Regions from separate parts of the Rhodoferax sp. LB1P47 genome, predicted to be linked through region 2. Evidence: predicted binding sites of a transcription regulator. Region 2 holds the regulator's gene; the other holds the start of a gene.
The links. Region 2 encodes FNR, which switches genes on or off when oxygen is low (the NO sensors DNR and NnrR bind a similar motif). Its sites were predicted from a motif close to TTGATNNNNATCAA; they were not measured.
Positions count from the first base shown of each region.

Region 1: a site for FNR is predicted at 7,734-7,747, ahead of AC0969_RS12145 (fatty acid desaturase). Genes of this name have one in related genera too.

Region 1 is NZ_JBWMAU010000009.1:123,000-132,396, forward strand. Features, by position in the region: gene AC0969_RS12105 (LysM peptidoglycan-binding domain-containing protein) at 1-1,168, opposite strand, end outside; gene def (peptide deformylase) at 1,396-1,917, shown strand; gene fmt (methionyl-tRNA formyltransferase) at 1,917-2,897, shown strand; gene AC0969_RS12120 (AzlC family ABC transporter permease) at 2,878-3,603, shown strand; gene AC0969_RS12125 (AzlD domain-containing protein) at 3,600-3,938, shown strand; gene AC0969_RS12130 (phosphoglycerate kinase) at 4,002-5,192, shown strand; gene AC0969_RS12135 (hemerythrin domain-containing protein) at 5,256-5,750, shown strand; gene AC0969_RS12140 (OmpW/AlkL family protein) at 5,795-6,385, opposite strand; gene AC0969_RS12145 (fatty acid desaturase) at 6,513-7,616, opposite strand; gene pyk (pyruvate kinase) at 7,893-9,326, shown strand.
Region 2 is NZ_JBWMAU010000010.1:110,271-119,667, forward strand. Features, by position in the region: gene AC0969_RS12835 (hypothetical protein) at 1-147, shown strand, start outside; gene AC0969_RS12840 (hypothetical protein) at 476-1,024, shown strand; gene AC0969_RS12845 (DUF4160 domain-containing protein) at 1,034-1,273, shown strand; gene AC0969_RS12850 (DUF2442 domain-containing protein) at 1,245-1,502, shown strand; gene AC0969_RS12855 (HTH-type transcriptional regulator ArgP) at 1,424-2,413, opposite strand; gene AC0969_RS12860 (LysE/ArgO family amino acid transporter) at 2,661-3,293, shown strand; gene AC0969_RS12865 (creatininase family protein) at 3,393-4,211, opposite strand; gene AC0969_RS12870 (sulfite exporter TauE/SafE family protein) at 4,222-4,899, opposite strand; gene hemN (oxygen-independent coproporphyrinogen III oxidase) at 5,161-6,552, opposite strand; gene fnr (fumarate/nitrate reduction transcriptional regulator Fnr) at 6,660-7,379, shown strand; gene AC0969_RS12885 (FixH family protein) at 7,544-7,834, opposite strand; gene ccoG (cytochrome c oxidase accessory protein CcoG) at 7,923-9,338, opposite strand.

The DNA of each region.
Region 1 (9,397 bases), on a different contig from region 2:
AAGACAGCCGCTCGAACGGACGGAACACCATCAGCAGACCATTGCGCTCATCGGGTAGCTTGATCATGGCCTTGGTGGGGTCGGTGGAGTCGCGCAGACGGGCCCCGTCGGACAGCAACGTCAGCACATGGCCGCGTTCGATGCCGTCGCGCGTGCCTTTGTTGATGACCACAATCTGATTTTGTGCGGCGTTGGCCACGGCGCTGCCGTACACCGAAACGATGCGGCCTTCGATATTCTGCGCCGGGGCGCGGGGCACAAAGTTCAGCAGTTCACGCTCAGGCTCCGGCATCAGGCGGTCGCCCACGCGGATTTCTTCCTTGGCCGAAACGATGTCGATGGTGGCGGGAATGATGTCCAAAAACTGTTTTCCGTCGCGGTCCAGGTCTTTGGAGGTGCGCTGTACTTCGCCGGTGGTGAGCACCGCTTTGCCAACGTACTGGGTCTCAAAGCCCAAGATTTCGCCGGTGCTAGGATCTTTCAGCGGCGTGGCATTGCGCATCACGCGAAAGTTATACGGCTGGCCTTTGGCATCGGTCAACGGCGCATTGGCCGGACCCCGGGCGTAGGCACGATCGCCCCGGCTCAGCATCACATGGTCCTCTTGCGTGGCCACAATGCGCGGCGCCATCGCCAGCGCGTTTTCGTCCACGATCAAAGGTTCGGACAAAAACGGCTCGATCAGATGGGTTTGCAGTGTGGGCAAGGCGTTGTCGGTCAATTTTTCAATGCGGGTGCGCGGTGACAGGCGCACCGTGCGCATGCCGTCACCCGACTGCGATTGCTCCGACAGAAGCATCGCGCGACCGTCTTTTTTAAGCAACAAAAGTTGCTGTCCGGGATAAATAAGGTGGGGGTTGCGAATGTCTTGTTGGTTCATGCCCCACAGCTCGGGCCAACGCCACGGGGTGGTGAGAAACAAACCGGAAATGGCCCACAAGGTATCGCCCGTCTTGACCGTGTAGCGGTCGGGAGCGTTGGGGGCCAATGCACTCAGTGGTACGCCGTTGTGGGCTACCTGGCTGGCGGTCGCCTGCTGCGCTGGGGTGATGGGATAGTTTTGTGCCTGCGCCACAGGGCCCCACAAGCTCGCCGACAAGGCCGTCAACAGCATGGCCACCGTGGCAACTGCTCCACGTGAACCCACTCCCGCTTTTCTGTATTTCATATTTGGTTGCACCACAAATGCCCGTCGGTGCCGCGATGGCGATGCGCCTCTCAAAAGACGTGAATGCGACGGAAAACTAAAGACAAATTACGCGCGATTCTGCGCCCAAGCCCCTAGCGGGGCAATGAATATTGGCCCGCGCCGTTTTATCAGACCTCAAAAGTAGCGAAAATAGAGACAACACGACTTACGCGGTGCCTAAGTCCCAGCAATTTCGGCGAGATCCCATGGCGTTACTTTCAATTCTTCAATATCCAGACCCCAAGCTCCACACCTTAGCACGACCCGTGCAGGCGGTAGACGCGCGCATCCAGACTTTAATCGCCGACATGGTGGAAACCATGTACGACGCGAACGGCATCGGTCTGGCCGCCACCCAGGTGAACATCCATGAACGCCTGGTGGTGATCGACGTGTCGGAAGAGCACAACGATCCCCTGGTGTTGATCAACCCTGAAATCGTGTGGGCCAGCGATGAGCGGGTGCTGAACGAAGAGGGCTGCCTGTCGGTTCCCGGTATTTACGACGGCGTTGAGCGCTCTACCCAAGTGCGGGTGCAGGCGCTGGACGGTAACGGCCAGTCGCGCACCATCGAAGCCGAGGGCCTGCTGGCCATTTGCATCCAGCACGAGCTGGACCACCTGCTGGGCAAGGTGTTTGTGGAATACCTGTCGCCGCTGAAGCGCAACCGCATCAAAAGCAAAATGCTCAAGACCCGCCGCACGCAGGGCCGGGAAGACGTGGCCTGATGCGCGTCATTTTTGCTGGCACGCCTGAATTTGCCCAGACCGCGCTGGCCCGGTTGCAGGCCGCTGGCCACACCATCGTGCTGGTGCTCACCCAGCCCGACCGCCCCGCCGGGCGCGGCATGAAGCTGCAAGCATCGCCCGTCAAACAACACGCACTGGTCCACGGCATTCCCGTGGCCCAGCCGCGCAGTCTGCGGCTGGATGGCAAATACGCTGAGGACGCAGCCGCCGCCCAGGCACTGCTGCAAGCGGCCCAGGCCGATGTGATGGTGGTGGTGGCCTACGGGCTGATCCTGCCGCAGTGGGTTCTGAACGTGCCGCGCCACGGCTGCCTGAACATCCACGCCAGCCTGCTGCCGCGCTGGCGTGGTGCGGCCCCCATCCACCGCGCCATCGAGGCCGGCGACACCCAGACCGGCGTGGCCATCATGCAGATGGATGCCGGGCTGGATACCGGTGCCATGCTGCTGGTGGAGGCGCTGCCGATCACCAGTACCGACACCACCGGCAGCCTGCACGACGCGCTGGCAGCACTGGGCGGGCGCATGGTGGTGCAAGCCCTGGCGCAGCTGGATACTTTGCTACCCGTGCCCCAGCCTACCGAAGGCATTACCTACGCCCACAAGATCGAAAAGCGCGAGGCGGCCATCGACTGGTCGCAAAGCGCCGACGCCATCGTGCGCCGCGTCCGCGCGTTCAACCCCTTTCCCGGCGCGGCCACGCTGCTGGCGGGCGAGAGCCTGAAAGTCTGGGCTGCGTTGGCGTCGGATGCGCCCTTGCCCGCAGGCATAGATTTTGGATCAATTGTGACTGTAACGTCCGAATACATTGCGGTAGCAGCTATGAATTCAATAGTAAACATCACCCAGGTACAGCGCCCCGGTGGCAAACGCTTGGCCGTGGCCGACTTCTTGCATGGCTGCAACGTGCAGCCCGGCATGGTGTTCGAGAGCCCCCTTGATGTTTCTGAAACGCGCTAACCGCAGCCACCCGGAATTCCGCGTCGGCGCATCCGAGATGTGGCCGCAAGCCCCTGGCATGCTGGCCTGGGGCCTGATGACCGGCGTGGCGATGGCCAAGTCGGGCATGGGCCTGTTCGAGGCGCTGCTGATGACGCTGACCGTGTTTGCCGGTAGCTCCCAGCTGGCGGCCGCGCCCTTGCTGACGGCCAATGCACCGGCCTGGGTGATTTTGGCCACCGGCTTTTGCGTCAACCTGCGCTTTGTGGTGTTCAGCCTGCACCTGCGCCCCTACCTGATGCACCTGCCTTGGCTAGAGCGCATTGGCCACGGCTACCTGACCACCGACATGACCTACGTGATGTTTACCCGGCGCTTCGCCCATCCTGGCGACACGGCCGAGGCCCGACACGCCCAAGAAGCGTACCTGGCGGGCAGCAACAGCGCCTGCTGGATCAGCTGGATGCCCGCCAGCGTGGCCGGTGTGGTGCTGGCCAACTTCATCCCCACCGCCTGGGGCCTGGGGTTTGCGGGCATCCTGTGCCTGATCGGCATTTTGTGTTCGCTGGCCAGCACCCGGCTGCGCATCGTCTCGGCGGTGGTGGCGGCCACGGTGGCGATTTCGGCCTACCACCTGCCGTTCAAGCTCAACATCGTGGTGGCCATCGCCATGGCCGTACTGGCCTGCATGAGCATTGAAAAAATCTACGCCAGGAAGCTGCCATGAACCTGCCGATCAACTGGCACACCGTGGCCATCATCGTCGGGCTGGCGGCCATCACCGTCATCACCCGCTGCTTCTTCTTTTTGAGCCGCAAATCTGCTGGTCTGCCGCACTGGGCCCAGCGCGGCCTGCAATACGCCCCGATTGCCGCCCTGTCCGCCGTGGTGCTACCCGAAGTGCTGATGACCCAAGGCCACCTGCTCACCACCTGGCTGGACGCCCGGCTGTTTGGCGCGGCAGCGGGCACGCTGGTGTACTTCTGGCGGCGCGACGTGCTGCTGACCATCGTGGTCGGCATGGCGGTGTATTTGCCGCTGCATCTTGGCCTAGGCTGGTAACTTAGCCAGCGGCAGCGCTCCTAGAATGGCGGGTTTACCCCTCCAACCTACCGAGACACCGCCATGAACGTCATCCGCTTTTCCGATCTGTGCGCCCAGGGCCAAGCCGCCGGCCAACGTGTTTTTATCCGCGCCGACCTGAACGTGCCGCAAGACGATGCCGGAGCCATCACCGAAGACACCCGCATCCGTGCTTCGGTGCCGTGCATCCAGATGGCGCTGGACGCAGGTGCGGCGGTGATGGTGACCTCGCACTTGGGCCGCCCCACCGAGGGCGCATTCAAACCCGCAGATTCGCTGGCCCCCGTGGCCAAGCGCCTGGGCGAGCTGCTGGGTCGTGAAGTACCGCTGGTGTCCCACTGGGTCGATGGCGTGACTGTGGCCCCCGGCCAGGTCGTGCTGCTGGAAAACTGCCGCGTCAATGTGGGTGAAAAGAAGAACAGCCCCGAACTGGCGCAGAAGATGGCCGCGTTGTGCGACATCTTTGTGAACGACGCGTTCGGCACCGCCCACCGCGCCGAGGGCACCACCTACGGCATCGCCGAATACGCCAAGATCGCCTGCGCAGGCCCGCTGCTGGCGGCCGAGATCGACGCTATCACCAAGGCCCTGGCCCATCCCCAGCGCCCGCTGGTGGCCATCGTGGCGGGCTCCAAGGTGTCCACCAAACTCACCATCCTGAAGAGTCTGGCCGACAAGGTGGACCAGCTGATTGTGGGCGGCGGCATTGCCAACACCTTCATGCTGGCCGCAGGTTTGAAGATCGGCAAATCGCTGGCCGAAGCCGACTTGGTGGACCAGGCCAAGGCCGTGATCGAAGCCATGAAAGCCCGTGGCGCGGCGGTGCCGATTCCCACCGACGTGGTCACCGCCAAAACCTTCTCGGCCGATGCCGTGGCCACCGTCAAGGCCGCCACCGATGTGGCCGATGACGACCTGATCCTGGACATCGGCCCGCAAACCGCTGCCGCCCTGGCGCTGCAACTCAAGTCAGCGGGCACCATTGTCTGGAACGGCCCGGTCGGCGTGTTCGAGTTCGACGCGTTTGCCCACGGCACCGAAACGATTGCCCGCGCGATTGCCGAAAGTGCTGCGTTTTCGATAGCTGGTGGTGGAGACACACTGGCCGCTATTGCCAAATATGGCATTGAAAAACAGATCGGCTACATCTCCACCGGCGGCGGCGCTTTCCTGGAAATCCTGGAAGGCAAAACCCTGCCCGCGTTCGAGATTCTGCAAAAGCGCGCAGCCTGATCTACATCAAGGGCGGTTCGCCCGAGGGCCGATACGCTCCTGAGCAACTTCAGGAGAAATCGTATGGCTTTGTTGGAATGGTCGGACGCGCTGTCCTTGGACTTGGCGTGTATGGACGACACCCACCGCGAGTTCGTGGACTTGCTGGCGGTGGTGGTGTCTGCGCCGGATGCTGACTTGCTGCGGGTGTGGCGCGCACTGATCGTGCACACCGAAGCGCATTTTGGCCAGGAGGACCGCTGGATGCAGGCGACCCGGTTTGCCTCGGTCAACTGCCACAGCATGCAGCACAAAGTGGTGCTCACCGTGATGCACGAAGGCGCGGTGCAGGGGCAGGCGGGGAATCTGCCCTGCATACGGGAGATGGCATCCGAACTCGGCCCCTGGTTTCTCCAGCACGCCCAGAGCATGGACGCGGCGCTGGCCTTGCATGTGCGCCGGGTGGGTTTTGACCCGCTCACCGGACAGATTGCCAGCCCAGATGCCTTGCCTGCCACGCCCATCCACGGCTGTGGCGGTACCGACTGCACTGACGTACGGGCGGCCGCCATGGCCTGAAAACGGGCTCTGTCAAAAAGCGCCGTTATCGGCGCTTTTTTTATTTAGAAGCGCCAGCCCAGGCCGATGCCGAACAGCACCGGGTCCACCTTGAACGTGCCCAGCGTGCTCCCCGCCGCCGCAACGTCGGTGCGGATATAGACCTTTTTCACGTCGATGTTCAAGCTAAGGTGGGGGGCCAGCGGAATGTCTACGCCCGCCTGGAGCGCAGGGCCGAAGCTGTTGCGGTCCACCGTGACACCTGCGGGCAGGTCCACAGAGCTGATCCGGGTGTAGTTCAGGCCCGCGCCCACATAGGGTTTAAAGCCGGGGGCCTGGAAATGGTATTGCAGCGTCAAGGTGGGCGGCAGGTGCTTGAAGCTGCCAATCGGCGTGCCACTGGCGCTCAGGGTTTGCTTTTGGGGCACCGTCAGCACCAGTTCGGCGGCGATCTGCGGGGTGAAGAAGTAGCTGATATCCAGCTCAGGCAACCATTTGTTGTTGATGGACAAGGCCAGCGGCGTGCTATCGCCGTTGCTGCTGTCCAGATGCACGGCACGGGCCCGTACCAGCCAAGGGCCTTCGCTGCCGGGCTGGGCAAATGCAGGGGCCGACACCAAGGCGCACAGAGCGAGGGCCCAGAGGGAGTTTTTCATGTTTTTTTCATCCAATGCATGGGAACATTCCCATACCCTGGATTACAAAAGAGGCGGACCCCAGGCGGTTTGCGTCGGGTCAAAGCCGGGGCGCGCCCAGATTGCGTTACATCAATAGTGGGCGGGTTTACGCAGCGCCCCGGGGCTTGGGCGGGCTGGTGGCAAGGCCCGCAAAGTCGGTCCAGCAGTTGCGGCTGAAGTCGTACAGCTTGCAGTTGCGGGCGGTGTCGAAATACCAGCGCCACGAAAACGGCTGGATGATGATGCGCTCGGGCAGCAGCTCTTCCAGCTTGGCTTGGGCTTCTTTCAGGCGGTACAGCGGGATGCTCATGTCCACGTGGTGGGCGGTGTGCTCCATGATGTGGTGGACCAGCGCGCCAAACTGGAGCGGAAAGGTCAGGTGCACCGTGGTCGATACAAACGGCTGGGCGCGCAGCCAGATGGCCCGGTCATCGTGCCACGACACCTTCACGTGCGTGTGGTGGCCATAGATCACAAAGCCCATCATGTTGAACCAGAAGAACATCGGCACGGCAAAGCCCAGCAGCAGCAGCAGTGCCACCGATTGCTCGGTCGCCAACGCGGCGGCCACCAGCGCCGCTATCCAGACCAGGGCAAAGGCGCTGACCAGCAAGCAGTCCCAGGTGAAGATGGCGCGGTTGGTATTGCCCATTTGTGATTGGGGCGGAAACATCATCTTCTTCCACCAGATCTCCACCATGTAGTACATGCCCGGCCCCCAGCCGCTGCGGTAGATGCGTTGCAGCAGCCGGCCCACGGGCGACAGCGCGGCGTATTCCGCCTGCGTCAGCGGGGCCCAGACAAAATCCACGCCCTTGAGGTTGGTAAAGCCGTGGTGCACCACGTTGTGGCCCACGTCCCACAGGCTGTAGGCGGTGAGCGACGGCAAAAACGCGATGCGGCCCAGCCATTTGTTCAGGCGGCGGTGCGGCGTCAGGCTTTGGTGGCAGCCGTCGTGGCCGATGACGAACAGGCGGCCAATCACGAAGCCTGCGGCCAGTCCACACAGCAATTTGGCCCATGCCGGTGCCAGCAGCACGGTGCCCGCCAGCAGGCTGGCGAGCAAAACGTAGTCAAAAACCAACAGGTATACCGCCCGCAGCGTGGTGCGCTGGGACAGCGGAATCAGCCAGGACCGGATCACCTTGCGGTGCGGCAAAGGTTCGCCGGGTGCCAGCGGTAGAGGGGATGGTTCAATCGAAGAAGACATGGCAAAACACGGGTAACGTGAGGGTTCGGATGGGTGAATTGCCTAGCGGGGCGGAGGGCCCGCGCATGGGTACGCAAATCAGCAGTTGGATGCTATACGCAGGGGGCGGCTGCGGTACTGACCAAGATCAAAGTGTGGACGAAATGTTCAAGCATGGTAACTTTGTACCATGCCTCAATGCCAGCGGTGGAACAAGGGTTTTCATGCTTGTCTTGTAACCTTTTGGTAACTATTTTCGTGTGAGAATGGAAACTAAATTACAACGGAGACTCTGTCATGCCCCGCCTTGCCACCAAAATTGTTGCCACCCTCGGCCCTGCTTCCAACACCCCGGAAATCCTGGAGCAGTTGATTCGGGCCGGTGTCAACGTCGTGCGGCTGAACTTCAGCCACGGCAAGGCGCAAGACCACATTGACCGCGCCATGATGGTCCGCGAAGCCGCCAAACGGGCCGGTGTGGAAGTGGCCATCATGGCCGACCTGCAAGGCCCCAAGATCCGCGTCGGCAAGTTTGCCGACAACAAAGTCATGCTGGAGCCAGGCCAGAAATTCGTGCTCGACGCGGCCCGCACCGAGCTGGGCGACATTGACGCCGTGGGCTTGGACTACAAATCATTGCCACGCGAAGTCAAGGCGGGCGACGTGCTGTTGCTCAACGACGGCCTGATCGTGATGACGGTGGAGGCCGTGCGCGGCGATGCGGTGCACTGCATCGTCAAGCTCGGCGGCGAGTTGTCCAACAACAAAGGCATCAACAAGCAGGGTGGCGGCCTAACCGCCCCGGCCCTGACCGCCAAGGACATGGAGGACATCCGCACCGCGATGAGCTTCCAGGCCGACTACGTGGCCGTGAGCTTCCCCAAGAACGCCACCGACATGGAAATGGCCCGCCAGTTGTGCAACGTGGCCGCTGCCGAGTTCAACCACCGGCCCGGCCTGATCGCCAAGATCGAGCGTGCCGAAGCCATCCCGCACCTGCAATCCATTCTGGATGCCAGCGACGGCATCATGGTGGCGCGCGGTGATTTGGCGGTCGAGGTGGGCAACGCTGCCGTACCCGCTTTGCAAAAACGCATGATCCGCATGGCCCGCGCCAGCGACAAGGTGGTGATTACCGCCACCCAGATGATGGAAAGCATGATCACCAACCCGGTGCCGACCCGCGCCGAGGTAAGCGACGTGGCCAACGCCGTGCTGGACGGCACCGATGCCGTGATGCTGAGCGCCGAAACCGCCGCCGGTAAATTCCCGCTGGAAACCGTGCTGGAAATGGCCAACATCTGCCGCGAAGCCGAAAAAGCCGAATATGGCGAACTGGAAGCCGACTTCAAGGGCAAAACCTTCAGCCGCATCGACCAGTCCATCGCCATGGGCGCCCTGTTTACCGCCCAGCATTTGGGTGCCAAAGCCATTGTGGCCATGACCGACAGCGGCTCCACCGCCCTGTGGATGAGCCGCCACAGCATCCACGTGCCGATCTATGCACTTACACCGCGCCTGGCCACCCAGCGCAAGATGGCGCTGTACCGCAACGTGCTGCCGCTGTTAATGGATGCCAGCAGCGACCGCGACACCGCGCTGGAGCAGGCCGAGCGCCACCTCACCAAGCGCGGCATCGTGCAACGCGGGGATATCTATGCCATCACCTGCGGCGAACCTATGGGCGCACCCGGCGGCACCAATATGCTGAAGATTTGCCAAGTCAGCTGATCCACCCGCCTGGCAGGGCTTTGCGTCCTGCGTCCCACTGCATGCAGGGTCCAGGCCCTGCATTTCTATTA
Region 2 (9,397 bases):
ATTCGCGAGCTCCATGCCCTTTCACTTCTTCTTGAGGCCGAACCCCTTAACCTCAAGGCCATTGCGAAGTTCAGTTCCACGTCAGAAGCAAGTTTGCTGGTTGCGCGGCTTCGCTCGACGTTTCCAGTTCAAACCGAGAGTTCGTAACCGAGCGGTCTAACCCATCTCGTTATACATAAGTCTGAAAATCTATACAAATCAACAAATTACGACACCGATTGATTTTTTCAGACCTGAACCACCATCTATAAAAATCAAGGACTTACGAGCATCCATCGCTCATTGCCGTCGATGCGAGCGGACTTATGTATAACGAGATGGGTCTAACCCTTCAATCGCGATGACTTGCACTTGCACGCCGGGACACACTTCTCATCTCAAGCTTTAGCCGTCGCAGTCAGCAATATCGACCTAAGACATCTCACTGATCTTTCACATGCTATCCATACGAACCGCTTTGCTCTCCTGCGCGAGCATGATCACCTCTTTGGCATTTGCTCAACTCCCTGGACCCTTGCGCGACTTGCGCTGGGAAGCGCCAGAAGCCGAGGTAATACGTAAGCTTCCTCGCCCCACCCTGCGAAATGATTGCGCCGGCATCCGTGCGGTCTTTGCTTCAAAACTTGGTCATGCTTGTGACTCACCGTACCTTGAAAAGTACGAGGTCCTAGGGGTTGCATTCAAGCTAGATGTGTCACTTTCCGCCGGAAAGCGCCAACTAGTTGGCGTTGGCTTGTTTTACTCCGGGCCGTCATCAACTCGCGACCTATCCGACAATGCCGAGGCCGTCTGGGATAAGAAAACACGGGCCTTGGCACTAGAGCTTTCATCAAAATATGGGAGTTCAGTGAACTCGGAAGAGGCACGGTCTGAATTTGCAGTCGTCCGTATTTACTACTGGCGAAATAAGGACACAAAAATCAGATATACATCGACGATTCGCAGCATCAATTCAAGCACGCCCGAAGAAGAACACAGCATCAACTACAACCCAACTGGGGTAAGCAGTAACTCACAGCTCTAGGCTAGATCAGTGACGGCTACCGTTGTACGCGATGGCAAATTTCGCCTTTTCTTCTTTTCACGAGAAGAGACGCGCATTCACATCCATGTCACACACCCTGACGGAGAGGCGAAATTTTGGTTGACACCCAGTGTTCTACTGGCCGACCACACGGGCTTGTCTGGGCGGCAGTTGCGTGAGGCCCAAACCATTGTCGAAGCACACATTCAGGAGATTCAGCATGCATGGAACCACCACTTCGGTAGCTGAAGTTACCCACGTTTCAAAAAATGGCTTCTGGGTCCTGCTGAATGCCGAGGAGTTGCTGGTGCCGTTCGAGCACTTTCCCTGGTTCAAAAAGGCGACGATTGAGCAACTGACGGACGTGGAGTGGCCTTCTCTGAACCACTTGTATTGGCCTCAACTGGATGCCGATCTATCGGTTACGTCGATTCGCGATCCGCTGGCGTTTCCATTGGTATCGAAGGCCGCACGCTGACAGCGTCTAGGCGAACCCCCCAACCCCCGCGCCGCCTCCCGCACCCCCACCGTCAACCGCTGCGCCACCACCGGCTCCCGCTCCCAATGGTGCCAATACAGCGCCACCTCCACCGCACTGCCCGGCAACACCTCCTCCAGCGGCAGCCGCCCTTCCCGCCGCGCCAGGAACTGGTCGGGCACCATGCCCCAGCCCATGCCGTGCTCCAGTGCGCTTTCATATGCATCGACCGCAGGCACGAAATGCCGGGGGTATTGCGGCGCGCTGAGGGCGAAGTGCTGGGCTAGAAACGCGTCTTGCAGACCGTCTTTGCGGTCGAAGATGATGGCGGGGATGGCCAGCAATTGGTGCACCGACACCGCGCCCCCCGGGGTGCGGCACTGCGCGGCCAAAGCGGGCGCGGCGACGCAGCGGTAGCGCATGACGCCCAGCGGTTCGGCCAGGCAGCCGCGCATGGGCTGGGCCAGGGTGCTGACGCAGCCGACCACGTCGCCGTTTTTGAGGGCATCGTGGGTGTGGTCCTGATCGTCAATCACCACGTCCAGCAGCAAGCGGTGCTGTGCCACGCAGGCGGCCACGCCGGGCAGGAACCAGCTGGCCAGGGAGTCGGCGTTGATGGCTACGCCCAGGGTTTGCCAAGCGCTGGCCACCCCCTTTGCGCGGGGCATGGCCCCCAGCAGATCGGACTCCATCAGGCGCAGCTGCTTGATGTGGGCCAGCAGCGCCTGCCCAGCCGGGGTGGCACGCACGGTTTTGCCGCGCACCAGCAGGCGCTGGCCCAAAGCGGCCTCCAAGCCTTTGATGCGCAGGGATACCGCTGCCAGGGTGAGGTTCAGCGCCTGGGCGGCCGGGCCGAAGCCGCCGTGTTCGAGCACGGCGGCCAGGGCTTCGAGTTGACGGGCATCTAACAAAGGCTCACCCCCAGGCTGCGCTTCGCTTCGCCACCCCCCTTGCAGGGGGCGATACCAGTGGCCTGGCAAAGCCAGTTCCACGGTATCCCTGGGGCGGCGCGTTCTGCCTGTGACTGGCGGTCGGATCACTGAAAAATGCAGTCATATCACTCAATTAATTTTTACGTGATGCAAGTTTAATTTAGTTGGGTTTAAGCAATTGCCAAACTGCCCGACACTGCGGGCCATTCCTTTTCAAGCGCCCGCCATGTCCAGCCTCTTCCTTACCCCTGCATTCAGCGCCGGTTTATTGCTCAGCCTGTCGCTGATCGTGGCCATTGGCCCGCAAAACGCCCACGTGCTGCGCATGGGGCTGCGCGGCCAGCATGTGGGCTTGACGGTGGCGGTGAGCATTGCGTCGGACGTGGCGCTGATCGCGCTGGGGGTGCTGGGGCTGGCGCAGTTGGGCGGCCTGCCGCGCGGGGTGCAGGCGGCGATGGTGTGCGGGGGCGTGGTGTTTTTGCTGGTCTACGGCTGGAAGGCCTGGGGGCGCTTTCGCGCTGGGTCGGCAGCGCACCAGGCCGTGGGCGAGCCGGTGGCGGCCATGAGCCGCCAGCAGGCGGTGGGCGCGGCGTTGGCCGTGGCGTGGCTGAACCCGCACGCGCTGGTGGAGACGCTGGTGCTGATCGGCACGGCCTCGCTGGCCTGGGGCACGCCGGGCAACACCTTCTTCGGCCTGGGCGCGGCCACCGGGTCTACCGTGTGGTTTGCGGGTCTGGGGGTGAGCGCCTTGTGGCTGGGGCAGCGCTTGCAGTCCCCGGCCCTGTGGCGGGCGCTGGATGGGCTGGTGGCGCTGATGATGTGGGGCACGGCGGGGATGCTGGCCTACGGCTTGCTGTAAGCAAGCGCTCTCATTTTTAACATCAAAAATAGGAGCTACTAGCGCATATTAAATATGCGCTAGAGGGTCTTTTTATGCTTTAAAAAAGACCTTAAATTCTCAACCCAAGTCCGGCCTGTCCACCAGCGTGGACAGCGGCAAATCGGCAATCTCTTGCAGCAGCAACGCCAGTTGCTGGCCCGAGGCATCGACCAAGGCCTGGCCTTTTTCCACGGTGGCGGCAGCCGCATTGCCCGCCGCGCCCGTGGGGTTGTAGTCCTGCATCTGCCAGCCCAGCTTGGCGCTTTTGCCGTTGCCCAGGATGGGGTACTTGGCGGCGCGGTCTTGCGAGGTGGATGGGAAATCGCGGGCCTGCTCCATGCGCACCCATTGCGGGCGCAGGGCCAGCATCATCGAGGTTTCGGTATCGCCCGCGTGGATGCCGAAGCGGTGTTCTTCGGGGCTGAACAAGTCGTTCGCAGCGCCCAGCGGCAGGTTGAACCAGCTGGCGCTGTAGACCAGCAGGCCATGCTCGGTGCGCAGGGTGCGGGCCACGATGTCCATCAGGCTGACCTGGCCGCCGTGGGCGTTAAAAATCAACAGCTTTTTGACCCCGCTGCGGGCCACACAGGCACCCAGCTCGGTCCAGACGCGGATCAGGGTTTCGCTGGACAGGGTGAGCGTACCGGGGAAGCGCACATGTTCGGGGCTGAAGCCGACCTGCTGGGTGGGCAGCACCAGTACCGACGCATCGGCAGGCAGGTGCGGCAGCGCGGCATGGATAACGCCATCGACCAGGGTGGTGTCCACGCTCAGCGGCAGGTGCGGGCCGTGTTGCTCGGTGGCGGCCACGGGCAGTACGGCGACGGTGCGGGCCGGGTCGAGCTGCGCGAAGTCGCGGGTGGTGAGGTCGGCCCAGAAGTGAGATTGAACGTGCATGGGGCGAATTTCACCACAGGCTTTGGCAGAACTCCATCACGCGTGGGTCCATGTCGTGCAGCAGCGCCCACACGGCCACCCCCACCAGCGATGCGCCGGCCAAGCGCATGCCCCAATCTTTACGCTGGGGGCTGCGCCAGGCTTGCAGGCGCAGCCAGAGCCACGGCCCGGCCACCAGGGTGATGCTGCTGCCCAGGGCAAACAAGGCCATGCACAACGCACCGTCCAGCGGGCCGCCGCTGAGGGATGCGACCAGCAGGGCCGAGTACAGCAAACCGCAGGGCATGAGCGCCCAGGCGGCCCCGGCCACAAACACCCACGAGCGACCGGCCAGGCGGGGCCGCAGCTTGGCCCACAGCGTGCTGCCCAGGCCATCGACCCACAGGGGTTGCCGCGCCAGCACCAGCAGCGTGCCGCCCCAGACCAGCACGGCCACGTGGAACAGCGTCCACACCGGGCGCAGCGCAGCGGCGGGGGCAGTGAGCCAGGCCAGGGTGTTGACGGTGGCGGCGGCCAAGGCGCCCGCCAGCGTGTAGCCCAGCAGGCGACCGGCTTGCAGTTGCAGCATGCCTTGGCGGGCCCCGGCCACCCGTACCACGCCGGTGCAGGCTGCGCCACACATGGCGGCGCAGTGCGGGCCACCGGCCAGGCCCATGAGCAGGGCGGTCCAGGCTAGGGTGGTGGACATGGGGTCAGGCCCTCACACCGGCCCTGTCTTTCTCCCGCAAGCGGGAGAGGGAGTAAGGCAGGACATCCGGCCCCCACCCCGACCCTCCCCTTGCGGGGGAGGGAGGAATATCGGGGTGAAATAAACGCCCCGGTCTTACCCAAGGCAAGCGCAGCGATGCCCCTTCGCAGAACACCGCAGAACTGGCTTTGCCAGGCTGCTGGTGTTGCCCCCTGCAAGGGGGGTGGCGAAAGATGCGAAGCACTGTAGCCTGGGGGTGAGTCAAATAACACGCGAAAACCGGGCGCGGTTGTGGTCGGCTTGCAGGTAGCGGTCGAACACCATAGCCACGGCGCGCACGAAGAACCAGCCGGTGGCGGTGACCTGGATGCTGGTGCCATCTACGCTGACCATGCCGGCCTGCACCAGCGGCTGCAAGGCCTGTAGCTCGGCGGCGAAGGTGGCTTTGAAGTCCACCAAATAGGCCAGTTCGATGGATTCAAACTGCACTGCGCCCTGGCACATCAGGGCCATGATGGTGGCGCGGCGCACCAGGTCGTCGCGGTTCAGGGCCAGGCCGCGCACCACGGGGAGCTGGCCCTGGTCGATCTTGTCGCAGTACTCCTCCAGGGTTTTGGCGTTCTGGCTGTAGGTGGGGCCGATGCGGCCAATGGCCGACACGCCCAGGCCCACCAGGTCGCAGTCGGGCTGGGTGCTGTAGCCCTGGAAGTTGCGGTGCAGCCGCCCCTGGCGCTTGGCCACGGCCAGGGTGTCGCCCGGCAGGGCGAAGTGGTCCATGCCCACGTACACGTAGCCCGCACCGATGAGCACATCCAGCGCCTGCGACAGCATGGCCAGTTTGTCGGCGGCGCTGGGCAGGTCGGCGGACAAGATGCGGCGCTGCGGCTTGAAGCGCTGGGGCAGGTGGGCGTAGGCGTAGAGGGCGATGCGGTCGGGGCGCAGCTGCACTATCTGCGCCAGGGTGCGGGCAAACGAGGTGGGGGTTTGGCGCGGCAGGCCGTAGATCAGGTCGGTGTTGATGGACCCAAAGCCCAGCCTGCGTGCATCCGCCACCAACCCAAATACATCCTCGGCGGGCTGCACGCGGTGCACGGCTTTTTGCACATCGGCATCGAAATCTTGCACGCCAAAGCTCAGGCGGTTGAAGCCCAGCGCCGCCAGGGTGGCCAGCCGGGTGGGGTCTACGGTGCGGGGATCGACCTCGATGGCGTATTCGCCGCCAGGGGCCAGGCTGAAATGCTGGCGCAGCAGGGCCATGAGCTGGGCCAGCTCGGCATCGCTCAAAAACGTAGGGCTGCCGCCGCCCAGGTGCAGCTGGCTAACCGCCCGGCCTGCGCCCAGCTGGGCGGTGTGCAGGACTATTTCGCGCTCCAGGTAATGCAGGTACTGCGCGCCGCGCTCGTGGCGTTTGGTAATGATTTTGTTGCAGGCGCAGTAGTAGCACAGCGATTCGCAAAACGGAATGTGGACGTAGAGCGACAGCGGCAGCGCGGTGGCGGTGTCTCGGCGCAGGCGCAGGGCGCGGGCGTAGTCGTCGCCGGTGAAGGCCTCCACAAACCGGTCGGCGGTGGGGTACGAGGTGTAGCGCGGCCCCGGCACGTCGTAGCGCTGTAAGAGTTCGGCAGAAATAGGCTCAGGCGTGGTGCGGATCATGGGCTGGAATGTGCCGCGAAGTCTGTTTCGCATCCTTGACGTGGATCAAGACCGTTGCAGATCGTTATGCAGACAATGGCTGCTTATAAAAAGTCCATACTGTGCGCATGAACCCATCTGCCATCAAAGTCGCCTGCTCGAACTGCAATCTGCGCGAGCTGTGCATGCCGCTGGGCCTGAACCAGGACGAGCTGGACCGCATCGACGGCCTGGTGGCCGTGCGCCGCAAGGTCAAACGCGGGGCCACGCTGTTCCGCAACGGCGAGGCGTTTACCGCGCTGTACGCCATCCGCACCGGGTTTTTCAAAACCTCCATCACCACCGAAGACGGGCGTGACCAGGTCACCGGCTTCCAGATGGCGGGCGAGATCATCGGGTTGGACGGCATCGTCCACGAGCAGCACACCTGCGACGCGGTGGCGCTGGAGGATGCCGAGGTCTGCGAGATGCCGTTTAACCGCATCGAAGAGCTGTCGCGCGAGGTCAACGCCTTGCAGCGCCATGTGCACAAAATCATGAGCCGCGAGATCGTGCGCGAGCACGGCGTGATGCTGCTGCTGGGCAGCATGCGGGCCGAAGAGCGGCTGGCGGCCTTTTTGCTGAACCTGGTGCAACGCCTGCATGCGCGTGGCTTCTCGCCGCTGGAGCTGGTACTGCGCATGACGCGCGAAGAAATCGGCAGCTACCTGGGCCTGAAGCTGGAGACGGTGAGCCGCACCTTCAGCAAATTTGCCGAGGACGGGATGGTGGAAGTCAAACAGCGCCACATCCGCATCCTGGATACCGATGCTTTAAAGCGCATCGTCAACCCCCAAGTCTGCATGTAAATAGGCTCACCCCCAGGCTACACACTGCCCCGGAATCGGCCCTTTGGGCCGAGAACGCATGTTTTCGCCAACCCCCCTTGCAGGGGGCAACACCAGCAGCCCAGCAAAGCCGGTTTTGCGGTGTTTTTGGTGGGCGTGCGTTCTGCCTTTAGGCATTGTTTTCACTATTTCGTTGGTACTGCGCCTGCGGGCGTGGCGGCGTGGTTGCGGCCCTGCATGGCGGGGGCCAGCGAACCCTGCTGGGCCAGGGTTTTGTTGATGTTCAAACCCTGGCGGTAATAGTCTTGCGCCAGCACCGGGTCTTGCTGGCTGAAGGCGATCCAGGCGGTGACCAACCCGGCCACCACCACGATCAGCGGGCCAGAGATGACCAGCCACACGTGGCCGAATTTCCACCAGGGTTGCGCGACAGACAGGCCCCCACCCCAACCCTCCCCCGGGGGGGGAGGGGGCATATTCGGGCCCCGTGTTACTCCCTCCCCCCCCGGGGGAGGGTTGGGGTGGGGGCGAGTGGGCGTGAACGGTGTGGACATAGGGCGGCCTTTATCGGGGGACGATGAACGTCGATTTTTCAGAAACGCGGTGTTGGCCGTCGGCGGTCTGGATGTCGAACACCACCGGGTGCGAACCCGGCGTGGCCGAACCGTAGGGGATGTGCAGCCGCACCGCCACCCAGCGCGACTGCACCGCACCCACCTCCACCACCGGGTCAGATGCCACGGCCAGCCCGGCCAGCCCGTGGGCGGCCAGGGTGTAGCGCTGGGGCGACTCGGTGGCGTTCATCACTTGCAGGCGGTAGACGTTCTCCAGCTGGCCCCCAGCCACAATGCGTGACAAGGCGGCGCGGTCGCGCACCACGTCTACTTTCAGCGGCGTGCGCATCGCCAGGCTGAAGCCCAGGCACAAGATCAGCGTCCACAGCAGCACGGTGTAGACCAGCACCCGAGGCCGCAGCACGCGGCGCAGCATCTGGCGGGCCGTCCAGCCCCCCTGGATGCCGTTCTGGGTGGCAAAGCGCACCAGCCCCCGGGCGTAGCCCATTTTGTCCATCACCCCATCGCACACGTCCACGCAGGCGGCGCAGTTGATGCACTCGTATTGCAGGCCCTGGCGGATGTCGATGCCGGTGGGGCAGACCTGCACGCACAGGGTGCAGTCCACACACGAGCCCAGGCCCAGCGTGGCAGGGTCGGCCTTGCGCGAGCGGGCCCCGCGCGGTTCGCCCCGGGCGGTGTCGTAGCTGACGATGAGCGTGTCCTTGTCGAACATGGCGCTCTGGAAGCGGGCGTAGGGGCACATGTATTTGCACACCTGCTCGCGCATGAAGCCTGCGTTGCCGTAGGTGGCGGCGCTGTAGAACAAGCCCCAAAAGACCTCCCACGAGCCAAAGCTCAGGTCCAGCGACTCTTGCAGCAGCGCATACGTGGGCGTGAAGTACGACACAAAGGTAAAGCCGGTCCACAGCGACAGCAGCATCCACACCGCGTGCTTGGCCCACTTTTTCCCCAGCTTGGCGGTAGACAAAGGGCCACCGTCCAGCCGCATGCGGGCGCTGCGGTCGCCCTCGATGCGGCGCTCGATCCACATAAAAATTTCGCTGTACACGGTTTGCGGGCAGGCAAAGCCACACCACAGCCGCCCGGCCACGGCGGTGAACAAAAACAGCGACAGGGCCGACACCACCAGCAAGCCGGTGAGGTAGATGAAATCCTGCGGGTACAGCACCAGCCCAAACAGGTAAAAGCGCCGCGCCGCCAGGTCCAGCAGCACCGCCTGGCGCTCGCCGTATTGCAGCCACGGCAGGCCGTAGAACACCAACTGCGTGAGGAACACCATGCCCCAGCGCCAGCGGGCAAACAGGCCCTGCACCGAGCGTGGATAGATCTTGGGCTGGGCCGCATACAGCGACACCAGCTCGCCCTCGGCAGGGATGATGGGGATGGTTTTACGGGGCTGCATGGACGGAAGGCATGGTGGGTATAGCGGGAGTAAGGCAGGACATCCGGCCCCCACCCCAG